One region of the Azonexus hydrophilus genome, then DNA from elsewhere that is predicted to be linked to it. Evidence: riboswitches for the same ligand, from Rfam matches in the RefSeq annotation. Region 1 holds a riboswitch; the other holds the start of a gene.
The links. A riboswitch is a leader RNA that binds a small molecule or an ion and turns the genes downstream of it on or off. The one in region 1 is predicted to bind S-adenosylhomocysteine.
Positions count from the first base shown of each region.

Region 1 (6,132 bases):
GCCCAGGGCGTCAATGCTGCCTACGACGACAACCTCGGCCAGGGTGCCGGCGACCAGGGCCTGATGTTCGGCTACGCCTGCGACGAAACGCCGTCGCTGATGCCGCTGCCGATCTACCTGTCGCACCGCCTGGTCGAGCGCCAGGCCATGCTGCGCAAGGACGGCCGCCTGCCGTGGGCACGCCCGGACGCCAAGTCCCAGGTCACCATCCGCTACGTCGATGGCAAGCCGCACTCGATCGACACCGTCGTGCTGTCCACCCAGCATTCGCCGGACATCAGCCTGGAAGACCTGCGCGAAGCGACCATCGAGCAGATCATCAAGCCGGTGCTGCCGAAGGAGCTGATCAAGGGCGACATCAAGTTCCTGGTCAATCCGACTGGCCGCTTCGTCGTCGGCGGCCCGCAGGGCGACTGCGGCCTGACCGGCCGCAAGATCATCGTCGACACCTACGGCGGGGCCGCACCGCACGGCGGCGGCGCCTTCTCCGGCAAGGACCCGTCCAAGGTCGACCGCTCGGCCGCCTACGCCACCCGCTACGTCGCCAAGAACATCGTCGCCGCCGGCCTGGCCAGCAAGTGCCTGGTGCAGGTTTCGTACGCCATCGGCGTCGCCGAGCCGACCTCGATCATGGTCGAGACCTACGGCACCGGCAAGGTCAGCAACGAAACGCTGACCGCCCTGGTCCGCAAGCACTTCGACCTGCGCCCGAAGGGCATCGTCAACATGCTCGACCTGCTGCGCCCGATCTACCAGAAGACCGCCGCCTACGGCCACTTCGGCCGCGACGAGCCGGAATTCTCGTGGGAAGCCACCGACCGCGCCAATTTGCTGAAAAGCGACGCCGGCCTGTAATCGGCAACAACAGCAAGACAAAAGGGGCTTCGGCCCCTTTTATTTTTGCTAGTATTGCCACATATGCTGAAAAAAATCCCGGTCGAGCATCTACGTCTCGGCATGCACCTTCAGGCCTTCTGTGGCGACTGGCTGGAACACCCGTTCTGGCGGACCCGCTTCGTCCTCAAGGATGCGCAGGACCTGGTCCTGATCAGGGAAAGCAGCATCCGCGAAGTGTGGATCGACATCAACAAGGGCATCGATGTCGAAGCGGACCGCACCCGCAGCGAGGATGAATTCGAGACCATCGAGGAAATTCCCCCGCCGCCCCCCGTCGTTCAGCCCAAGGCCGCCTTTGCCGACGAAGTAAAACGTGCCTCGCGCATCGTCGCCAAAGGCCGTGAAGCCGTGGTCTCGATGTTCCAGGAAGCGCGCATGGGCAAGGCCATCGAAGCCGAAGCCGCAGCGCCGCTGGTCGAGGAAATTTCCAATTCGATGCTGCGCAACCCTGGTGCGCTGGTCAGCATCGCCCGCCTGAAGACGGCGGACGACTACACCTACCTGCATTCCGTCGCCGTCTGCGCCTTGATGATCGCGCTGGCCCGCCAGCTCGGACTCGACGAGCAACAAACGCGCGAAGCCGGCATGGCCGGTCTGCTGCACGATCTGGGCAAGGCGATGATGCCGAGCGCCGTGCTCAACAAACCCGGCAAGCTGACCGACGCCGAATTCGCCGTGGTCAAGACCCACCCGGAAGAAGGCCACAAACTTCTGCTGGCCGGCAACGGCGCCAGCGAAATCGCCCGCGACGTCTGCCTGCACCACCATGAAAAATTCGACGGCAGCGGCTATCCGGCCGGCCTGTCCGGCGAGGCGATCAGTCTTTACGCGCGCATGGGCGCGGTCTGCGACGTGTACGACGCAATCACCTCCAACCGCCCGTACAAGGCCGGCTGGGACCCTGCCGAATCGATCCGGCGGATGGCCGAATGGAAGGGGCATTTCGATCCGGCCATCTTCCAGGCCTTCGTCAAGAGCCTGGGCATCTACCCGGTCGGTTCGCTGGTCCGGCTCGAATCCGGCAAGCTCGGCGTGGTCGTCGAACAGAATGGGCAATCGCTGCTCAAACCGCGGCTCAAGGTATTTTTCTCGACCCGCTCGCAAAGCTACCTGAAGCCGGAAACCATCGATCTGGCGCGCAGCGCCGAAAAGATCGCCGGCCGGGAAGATGCCGAAAAATGGGGAATCAAGGATGTGGACCGCTACTGGGCTGCCGAAACAGTCTGAAAACGGTTTATAATCCGCCACCTACCGAGGAGCGCTGCAAGAGACCCTATCTCTCAGGCTCGGTTCAAAACTGCGCTCACTGTCCAACCCTGCCGGGCGCAGGGGGTTCGGTGAGTTGAACACCGCCCCTCCCCGTCACAGTTATTCAGGAGCTTACTGTGGCCAATACCCAAGACTACGTCATTGCCGACATCAACCTTGCCGACTGGGGTCGCAAGGAAATCCGCATCGCCGAAGGCGAAATGCCGGGCCTGATGGCCATTCGCGAAGAATTCGCCAAGACCCAGCCGCTCAAGGGCGCACGCATCACCGGTTCGCTGCACATGACCATCCAGACCGCCGTGCTGATCGAGACGCTGACCGCGCTCGGCGCCGAAGTCCGCTGGGCCTCGTGCAACATCTTCTCGACCCAGGATCACGCCGCCGCCGCCATCGCTGCCGCCGGCATCCCGGTCTTCGCCGTCAAGGGCGAAACCCTGGTCGATTACTGGGACTACACCCACCGCATCTTCGAATGGGCCGACGGCGGTTACTCGAACATGATCCTCGACGACGGCGGCGATGCCACCCTGCTGCTGCACCTGGGCGCTAAGGCCGAGAAGGACATTTCCGTCCTGGCCAAGCCGGGCTCCGAAGAAGAGACCATCCTCTTCGCCGCCATCAAGGCCAAGCTGGCCACCGACCCCACCTGGTATTCCGTGCGCCTAGCCCAGATCAAGGGCGTGACCGAAGAAACCACCACCGGCGTCCATCGCCTGTACCAGATGCACCAACGTGGCGACCTCAAGTTCCCGGCCATCAACGTCAACGACTCGGTCACCAAGTCCAAGTTCGACAACCTCTACGGCTGCCGCGAATCGCTGGTCGATGGCATCAAGCGCGCCACCGACGTCATGGTCGCCGGCAAAATCGCCGTGATCTGCGGCTACGGCGACGTGGGCAAGGGTTCGGCGCAAGCCATGCGCGCCCTGTCGGCACAAGTCTGGGTCACCGAAATCGACCCGATCTGCGCGCTGCAGGCCGCCATGGAAGGCTACCGCGTGGTGACCATGGAATACGCCGCCGACAAGGCCGACATCTTCGTCACCACGACCGGCAACTTCCACGTCATCACCCATGACCACATGGCCGCGATGAAGAACAACGCCATCGTCTGCAACATCGGCCACTTCGACAACGAAATCGACGTCGCCTCGCTGGAAAAGTACCAGTGGGAAGAGATCAAGCCGCAAGTCGACCACGTGATCTTCCCGGACGGCAAGCGCATCATCCTGCTCGCCAAGGGTCGCCTGGTGAACCTCGGTTGCGGTACCGGCCATCCGTCCTACGTGATGTCCTCGTCGTTCGCCAACCAGACCATCGCCCAGATCGAGCTGTTCACCAAGACCGCCGACTACCCGGTCGGTGTCTATACGCTGCCCAAGCACCTCGACGAAAAGGTCGCCCGCCTGCAGCTGAAGACGCTCAACGTGCAGCTGTCGACGCTGACGCAGCAACAGGCCGACTACATCGGCGTGCCGGTGGAAGGCCCGTACAAGGCCGACCACTACCGCTACTGATCGTCCGCAGCTGCCACCGAGACCGCCCCGATGAGCATGAACTCCTTCCATGCCCGCCAGGGCGGTCGGCAACGTGACGAGAAACCGGTCAAGACGCCGGTCGACCGTCACGGCCTGCTGCGCGCCGACGCCCTGCTGGTCCAGCGCGGACTGGCAGCGTCGCGCACGCAGGCGCAGCGGCTGATCGGCGAAGGCCGGGTACTCGCCGACGGCAAGGCGATCGCCAAGCCATCGCTGGAACTGCCGGCCGACGCCGTCCTCACCGTTGTCGAAGACGAAAGCGACCGCTACGTCTCGCGCGGCGGCCTCAAGCTGGCCGGCGCCCTGGCGCACACCGGTATCGCTGTCGCCGGCAGGACCTGCCTCGATGTCGGGCAATCCACCGGCGGCTTCACCGACTGCCTGCTGCAGGCCGGCGCCACGCAAGTGGTCGGCGTCGATGTCGGTCACGGACAACTGCACGGCAAGCTGAAAAACGACGGGCGCGTCAGCGCACTCGAAGGCATCAACTGCCGCGCCCTGAGCGCCGCCGATCTCGGCGACGCCATGCCGACCGGCGGTTTCGACCTGATCGTCGGCGACGTCTCGTTCATCTCGATGACCCTGGTGCTGCCGCAACTACCGGCGCTGCTCGCCGCCGACGGCGACCTGCTGCTGCTCATCAAGCCGCAGTTCGAAGTCGGCCCGCACAACATCGGCAAGGGCGGCATCGTGCGCGACCCGACGCTGTACCGCGAAGTCGAAGGACGCTTTCTTGATCTGGCCCGGCAACTCGACCTGACCGCAAAAGCCTGGCTCGACAGCCCCATCACCGGCGGCGACGGCAACCGCGAATTCTTTATCTGGCTGAAAAAATGAACACCAATATCTCGATCGAATTCTTCCCGCCGCAGACGCCCGAAGGCGTGGAAAAACTGCGCGCCACCCGGGCCGAACTGGCCAAGCTGAAACCCGAGTTCTTCTCGGTCACCTACGGCGCCGGTGGCTCGACCCGCGAGCGCACCTTCGCCATCGTCCGCGAAATCGCCAGCGAAGGCTTCGACGCTGCGCCGCACCTGTCGTGCATCGGCTCGACGCGCGAATCGATCCGCGAAATCCTGGCCGAATTCAAGGCGACCGGCGTCCACCGCATCGTCGCCCTGCGCGGCGACCTGCCGTCGGGCATGGCCGAGACCGGCGAATTCCGCTACGCCAACGAACTGGTCGAATTCATCCGCGCCGAAACCGGCAGCCACTTCAGCATCGAAGTCGCCGCCTACCCGGAATGGCACCCGCAGGCGCGCAGCCCGAAGGACGACCTCGAGGCCTTCGCGCGCAAGGTCAAGGCCGGCGCCAACTCGGCGATCACCCAGTATTTCTACAACGCCGACGCCTACTTTCATTTCGTCGACGAAGCGCGCGCACTCGGCGTCGACATCCCGATCGTGCCCGGCATCATGCCCATCGTCGGCTTCACCAAACTGGCCCGCTTCTCGGACGCCTGCGGCGCCGACTTGCCGCGCTGGATGCGCAAGAAATTCGAGAGCTTCGGCGACGACAGTGACTCGATCCGTGCTTTCGGCCTCGATCTGGTCACCGAGCTGTGCGAACGCCTGCTCAAGGGCGGCGCCCCGGGTCTGCACTTCTACAGCATGAACCAGTCGGCGCTGACCAGCGAAATCTGCCGTCGCCTGAGCTGAGCAGCACACAGAACGCGGGGCGCAGGGTAAGATTTGCCGATGGATCGCAAACTCGCCCTGCAGGAACTCGCCGACCAAGCCGGTAACGGCGAACTCGTCTTCCCCACCGGGGTCGACGTCTCGCTCAAGTTGCTGCAGCAACTGGACGACCCCGATTGCCACGTCGACCAGGCGGTGCAACTGGTCAAAGGCTCCCCGCTGCTGGCGGCCCGCATCGTCGCGGTCGCCAACAGTGCCGCCTACAGCCGTTCCGGGCAGGCGGTCACCGATCTGCGCACGGCCATTTCGCGGATCGGACTGCGCACCACCCGCACCCTGACCATGGCCATCACCACCCAGCAGATGGCCGGCCAGTCGGCATCGCCGGAAATCGCCAAGCTGACCCGGCAACTGTGGGAGCACACCGCCCACGTCGCCGCCCTGGCGCAGACCATCGCCCGCCGGATCACGCACCAGGACCCGGAAACCGCGTTCTTCGCCGGCATCGTTCATGAAATCGCCGGTTTCTACCTGATCTCCCGGGCCGCCGGGAATCCGGGCCTACTGTCGGGCGACCCGGCCGACTGGACCGAGGAAAGCGAGCCACGCATCGCCCGCGCCATCCTCACCCGCATCGGCACCCCTCAAGCCGTCACCGATTCGCTGGATAACCTCTGGGAAGGCCTGCTCTCGCTGCCGCCGGTGACCCTCGGCGACACCCTGCTGCTGGCCAACGAACTGGCCCCGGTCGCCTCCCCTCTGTACCAGGACCAGCCCCCCCGCGCCCCCGA
Region 1 covers NZ_CP151406.1:122,807-128,938, forward strand. Annotated here, with positions in the region: gene metK (methionine adenosyltransferase) at 1-855, shown strand, start outside; gene AADV58_RS00535 (HD-GYP domain-containing protein) at 919-2,124, shown strand; S-adenosyl-L-homocysteine riboswitch at 2,145-2,209, shown strand; gene ahcY (adenosylhomocysteinase) at 2,283-3,683, shown strand; gene AADV58_RS00545 (TlyA family RNA methyltransferase) at 3,714-4,541, shown strand; gene metF (methylenetetrahydrofolate reductase [NAD(P)H]) at 4,538-5,362, shown strand; gene AADV58_RS00555 (HDOD domain-containing protein) at 5,402-6,132, shown strand, end outside.

Region 2 (6,132 bases), 150 kb from region 1:
TCTTGCCGGTGCCGGTCTGCGCCGCCGCCATCAGGTCGCGGCCGGCCAGCACCGGCGGAATGGCCTGCTGCTGAACCGGCGTCGGCGTCTGGTAACCGAGGGTTTCAAGCGCCTGTAACAGCGGGGCGGCTAGGCCCAGTTCGGCAAAGGTCATGGCATCGCAATCTGTTGAAAAACCGCGATTTTACTCCCATGCATCCCGATCACCGGCAATTGACCGCATCGCGTAGCAATTGCTAGCCAAGGCCCAGGTTTGCGATGATGCCGGAAAAGCGGAGTCAATCATGGATCAAACAAAACCGGGAAACGTTCAGTCAAGCCCGGATCAGGCAGGTGCGGGGCAGCCGCCCTTTTCCATCCTCGTCGTCGATGACGAGCCGGGCATGCTCAGTTTCCTGCAGCGGGCGCTGGCCCAGCGTTACGGCCAGGTGGATACGGCCGGCAGCGTCGAACAGGCGGTGCCGCAACTGCACCGGCGGCTGTACGACCTGATCATCCTCGACATCTCGCTGCCCGGCCGTTCCGGCATCGAATGGCTGCACGACCTGCGCGACGACGGCTTTGCCGGCGACGTCATCCTGATCACCGCCTACGCCGACCTCGATACGGCCATCGACGCGCTGCGCGCCGGCGCCTCCGACTTCCTGCTCAAGCCTTTTTCGGTGGCCCAGATGCTCAACGGCGTCGCCCGCTGTTTCGAACGCTCGCGGCTGCGCCGGGAAAATTTCGTGCTGCGCCGCGAGATCGAGGAAAGATCGACGGCGGTCGATGGCGTCATCTGCCAGTCCGATGCCATGCAGGGCATCTGCGAGCGGCTCAAGCGAATCGCGCCGACCAACGCCACCGTGCTGATCACCGGCGAATCCGGGACCGGCAAGGAAGTCGCCGCCCGCGCCCTGCACCGCATGAGCGGCCGCCACGCCGGCCCCTTCGTGCCGATCAACTGCGCGGCGATTGCCGCCGAACTGATCGAATCGGAACTGTTCGGCCACGTCAAGGGCGCCTTCACCGGCGCCCAGAGCGCCCGCGAAGGCCTGTTCTACTACGCCCAGGGCGGCACGCTGTTCCTCGACGAAATCGCCGAAATGCCCGCCGCCGCCCAGGCCAAGCTGTTGCGCGTGCTCGAGGAGCGGCGCATCCGGCCGGTCGGCTCGGAACAGGAAATCCCGGTCGACGTGCGCGTCATCGCCGCCACCAACCGCAATCTCAAGGAAGAAGTCGCCCAGCAGCGCTTCCGCCAGGACCTCTACTACCGCCTGCAGGTCGTCGAACTCAATCTGCCCGCCCTGCGCGAGCGCCCCGACGACATCGCCCTGCTCGCCCGCCATTTCATCGCCAGCATGGCGCAGGCGCTGAACGTGCCGCCGCTCGACCTGACGCCGCGTGCCCTCGCCCGCATGGCCGCCTATGACTGGCCGGGCAATGTACGCGAACTGCGCAACTTCATCGAGCGCTCCCTGATCCTCGGCTGGTTCGACCTGGGCACCGACGACGACACTGGTGACGACGGTGACGGCGCCAGCGGCGAGCGCCTGGAAGCCGTCGAGAAACGGCACATCCTGGCCACGCTGCAGGCCTGCCACGGCAACAAGTCGGAAGCCGCGCGCCGCCTGGGCATCTCGCGCAAGACGCTGGACCGCAAGTGCACCGCCTGGGGCTGCGAGTGAGCGACAAACCCCGGCGGCAGTCGATCCGCCAACGGCTGCTGGTGCTGGCCCTTCTGCCGCTGGGCGTCGTGCTGCCGCTGCTGCTGATCATCCTCACCCAATGGGGTAGCGCCTATCTCGACCGCTTGCTGGTGGCCAAGGTCGGCGCCGATCTGGGTATCGCCAACGGCTACTACGAACGCGTCAGTGCCGGCATCGGCACCGCTGTCGAAGGTCTGGCCGGGTCAACTCGCCTAGCCGGCCAGGTGCACGCTGCGACTTCCGATCCGGCCGCCCTGCACCACTGGCTGGACACCGAAAGACGGCGCCTGAAGCTGGATTTCCTGCACCTGCTCGACGCCGACGACTGCGCTCCCGCTTATGCCGGCAAGCCCTGCTTCGCCGGCTGGCCGGTCATCAACCGCGCCCGTTCGGGGCAGGCGCAGACCGATAACGACATCTTTACCCCCGGCTTGCTGGCCGCCATCGAGCCTGCCCTGGCCCGCCGCGCGCATACGCCGCTGCTGCCGACCCAGAACGCCGCGCCCGATCCGCGCGTGGCCGAAGACCGGGGTCTGGTCGTGCATAGTGCCGCCCCGGTCTACGCGCACGATGGCCAGCTGCTCGGCGTGCTGGCCGGCGGCGTGCTGCTCAACGGCAATCTCGAATTCGTCGACCGACTGAACGAAATCGTCTATCCCGATGGCGAACTGATGCTCGGCAGCGTCGGCACGGCAACGCTTTTCCTCGGCGACGTGCGCATTGCCACCAATGTCCGCCTGTTCGAAGGCGGCCGCGCCATCGGTACCCGCGTCTCACAGGCGGTACGTGACGCCGTGCTCGGCGCAGGCGAAACCTGGCTCGACCGCGCCTTCGTCGTCCAGGACTGGTACTACTCCGGCTACCGCCCGCTGATCGACAGTCGCGGCGAGCGCATCGGCATGCTTTACGTCGGTTTCCTCGAAACGCCGTTTGCCGAAGCCCGCAATTCGGCGCTGTCCGGCATCGTCGCGCTGTTCGCGCTGACCATGCTGCTGGTTGCGGTATTCGGCGTGCTCTGGGCGCGCCAGGTCTTTCATCCGATCGAGCGCATGCACGCGACCATGAACGCCATCCAGAACGGCGACGGCACCGCCCGCGTCGGCCCGGTGCCCAATGTCGACGAGGTCGGCGACCTGGCCCGGCACTTCGACCGCCTGCTCGAAAGCCAGCAGGCACAGGCGCTCGCCCTGCAACGCTGGGGCGAAGCCCTGGACGGCAAGGTGGCCCAGCGCACTGCCGAATTGCAGGAAGCGCTGGCAACCCTGCGGTCGACGCAGGGCAAGCTGATCACTCAGGAAAAAATGGCCGCCATCGGCCAGTTGACCGCCGGCGTCGCCCACGAAATCAATAATCCGATTGCCGTCATCCAGGGGAATCTGGAAATGGCCCGCGAAGTGCTCGGCGAGCAAGCCAAACCGGTCGAACCGGAATTCCGGCTGATCCTCGACCAGGTGCACCGCATCCGCCTGATCGTCACCAAGCTGCTGCAATTCGCCCGGCCGCAGGAATACGTCGGCTACCTCGAACCGGTCGGCGCCCAGCAACTGATCCATGATTGCCTGCTGCTGGTCGGCCACCTGTTGCGCAAGGGCAATATCGCCATCGAGCAACAGATCGATTCGGCGCGACTGGTCACCTGCAACAAGAACGAGTTGCAGCAGGTCGTCATCAATTTGTTGGCCAACGCGATCCAGGCCATGCCCGACGGCGGCACGCTGCGCCTTGCGGTCGAGGACTGGGACGAGGCCGACATGCCGATCGGCCTGCGCCTGAGCGTCACCGATTCCGGCCCGGGCATCCCGGAAGCCGACCGCGAACATCTGTTCGAGCCCTTCTACACCGCCCACAAACCCGGCGGCCACGGCCTCGGCCTGTGGGTCAGCAAATCGCTGGTCGAACGCTACGACGGCCGCATCACCGTCGACTCGCCAGACGGCAGCGGCGCCGTGTTCACCGTCTGGCTACGCTGCGAGCCGCTGGGCTGAGCGACTGTTTTTGCAGGGAAAACTTGGCTTTCGTGCCGTCGACGGCTACACTTCACCCCCTGCCGAGGAGCGCTGCGACCCTTTGACCACATCGGGGCCAGGCTCGGCAACGATCAACGGCGCTCGCAAACCCTGTTCCACTCGCCGGTTTGCAGCGCCGTTCGCTTTTGCGGCGTCACCGGTGCTTTGCCGAGGTAAGCCATGATCCAGCCCGACCGTACTGCCGAACTCCACGCCCTGCTCGAACAACGCCTGCTCGTCCTCGACGGCGCCATGGGCACGATGATCCAGCGCCACGGCTTGCAGGAAAAGGATTACCGGGGCGAGCGCTTCGCCGATCATCCGCACGACCTCAAAGGCAACAACGACCTGCTGGTGCTGACTCGCCCCGACATCATCGGCGGCATCCACCGCGAGTACCTGGCCGCCGGCGCCGACCTGATCGAGACCTGCACCTTCAACTCGACCGCCGTCTCGCAGGCCGACTACAACCTGACCGAGATCGTCTACGAACTGAACTTCGAAGGCGCGGCGCTCGCCCGCAAGCTGTGCGACGAATTCACCGCGCAGAATCCGGCCAAGCCGCGCTTCGTCGCCGGCGTCCTCGGCCCGACCTCGCGCACCGCGTCGATCTCGCCCGACGTCAACGACCCCGGCTACCGCAACGTCACTTTCGACGAACTGGTCGCCAACTACGTCGAAGCCACCACCGGCCTGATCGAGGGCGGTGCCGACATCCTGCTCGTCGAAACCGTCTTCGACACGCTCAACGCCAAGGCCGCGCTGTTCGCCATCGAGAAATACTTCGACATCGCCGGCCGCCGCTGGCCGGTGATGATCTCGGGCACGATCACCGACGCCTCCGGGCGCACGCTGTCCGGCCAGACCGCCGAAGCCTTCTGGAACTCGCTGCGCCACGTGCAGCCGCTTTCCTTCGGCCTCAACTGCGCGCTCGGCGCCAGCGAACTGCGCCAGTACGTCGAGGAACTGTCGCGCGTCTGCGACTGCTACGTCTCGGCCCACCCGAACGCCGGCCTGCCGAATGCCTTCGGCGGCTACGACGAAACCCCGGAACAACTGGCCGACGAGATCGCCGGCTGGGCCGAGCGCGGCATCGTGAACATCGTCGGCGGCTGCTGCGGCACCTCGCCTGAGCACATCCGCGCCATCGCCGAACGGGTGTCCACGGTCAACCCACGCAAAACGCCAAAAATCGAACCGGCGCTGCGCCTGTCCGGGCTGGAAGCCTTCAACGTCACCGCCGACTCGCTCTACGTCAACGTCGGCGAGCGCACCAACGTCACCGGCTCGCGCGCCTTCGCCCGGATGATCCTCGAAGGCCGCTTCGACGACGCCCTGGCCGTCGCCCGCCAGCAGGTCGAAAACGGCGCCCAGGTCATCGACATCAACATGGACGAGGCGATGCTCGATTCGCTCGCCGCGATGGACAAGTTCCTCAAGCTGATCGCCTCGGAGCCGGACATTTCGCGCGTGCCGATCATGATCGACTCCTCCAAATGGGAAGTGATCGAGGCCGGCCTCAAGTGCATCCAGGGTAAAGGCATCGTCAATTCGATCTCGATGAAGGAAGGCGAAGCCAAGTTCCTGGAACAGGCGAAACTCGCCCGTCGCTATGGCGCCGCCGTCATCGTCATGGCCTTCGACGAAAAGGGCCAGGCCGACACCTACGCGCGCAAGATCGAGATCTGCGGCAAGGCCTACGAACTGCTCACCGGCATGGGTTTCCCGGCCGAAGACATCATTTTCGACCCGAACATCTTCGCCATCGCCACCGGCATCCCGGAACACGACAACTACGCCGTCGATTTCATCGAGTCGGTGCGCTGGATCAAGGAAAACCTGCCGCACGCCCACATTTCCGGCGGCGTTTCCAACGTCTCCTTCAGCTTCCGCGGCAACGACCCGGTACGCGAGGCCATCCACACCGTCTTCCTCTACCACGCCATTAAAAACGGCATGACCATGGGCATCGTCAATGCCGGCATGCTCGGCGTGTACGACGACCTGGAAGCCGAACTGCGCGCCAAGGTCGAGGACGTGGTTTTGAACAAGAACCCCGGCGCCGGCGAGGCGCTGGTTGATTTCGCGCAGACGGTCAAGGAAGGCAAGGCCAAGGACGCCGGCCCCGATCTGTCGTGGCGCGAGCAGTCGGTCGAGAAGCGCCTGGAACACGCGCTGATCAAGGGCATCACCGATTTCGTCGTGGCCGACACCGAGGAAGTGCGCGCCAAGCTCGAAGGCGAAGGCAAGCCGCCGCTGGCGGTCATCGAGGGCCCGCTGATGAGCGGCATGAACGTCGTCGGCGACCTGTTTGGCGCCGGCAAGATGTTCCTGCCACAGGTGGTCAAATCGGCGCGCGTGATGAAACAGGCGGTCGCCCACCTGCTGCCCTTCATCGAAGCCGAAAAGGCCCGTACCGGCCTCGGCTCCAAGGGCAA
Region 2 covers NZ_CP151406.1:276,337-282,468, forward strand. Annotated here, with positions in the region: gene AADV58_RS01330 (DEAD/DEAH box helicase) at 1-154, opposite strand, end outside; gene AADV58_RS01335 (sigma-54 dependent transcriptional regulator) at 285-1,667, shown strand; gene AADV58_RS01340 (cache domain-containing protein) at 1,664-3,673, shown strand; S-adenosyl-L-homocysteine riboswitch at 3,732-3,805, shown strand; gene metH (methionine synthase) at 3,878-6,132, shown strand, end outside.
Region 2: it holds a riboswitch for S-adenosylhomocysteine, as region 1 does, so the genes downstream of both, metH (methionine synthase) here and ahcY (adenosylhomocysteinase) in region 1, are expected to answer to the same signal.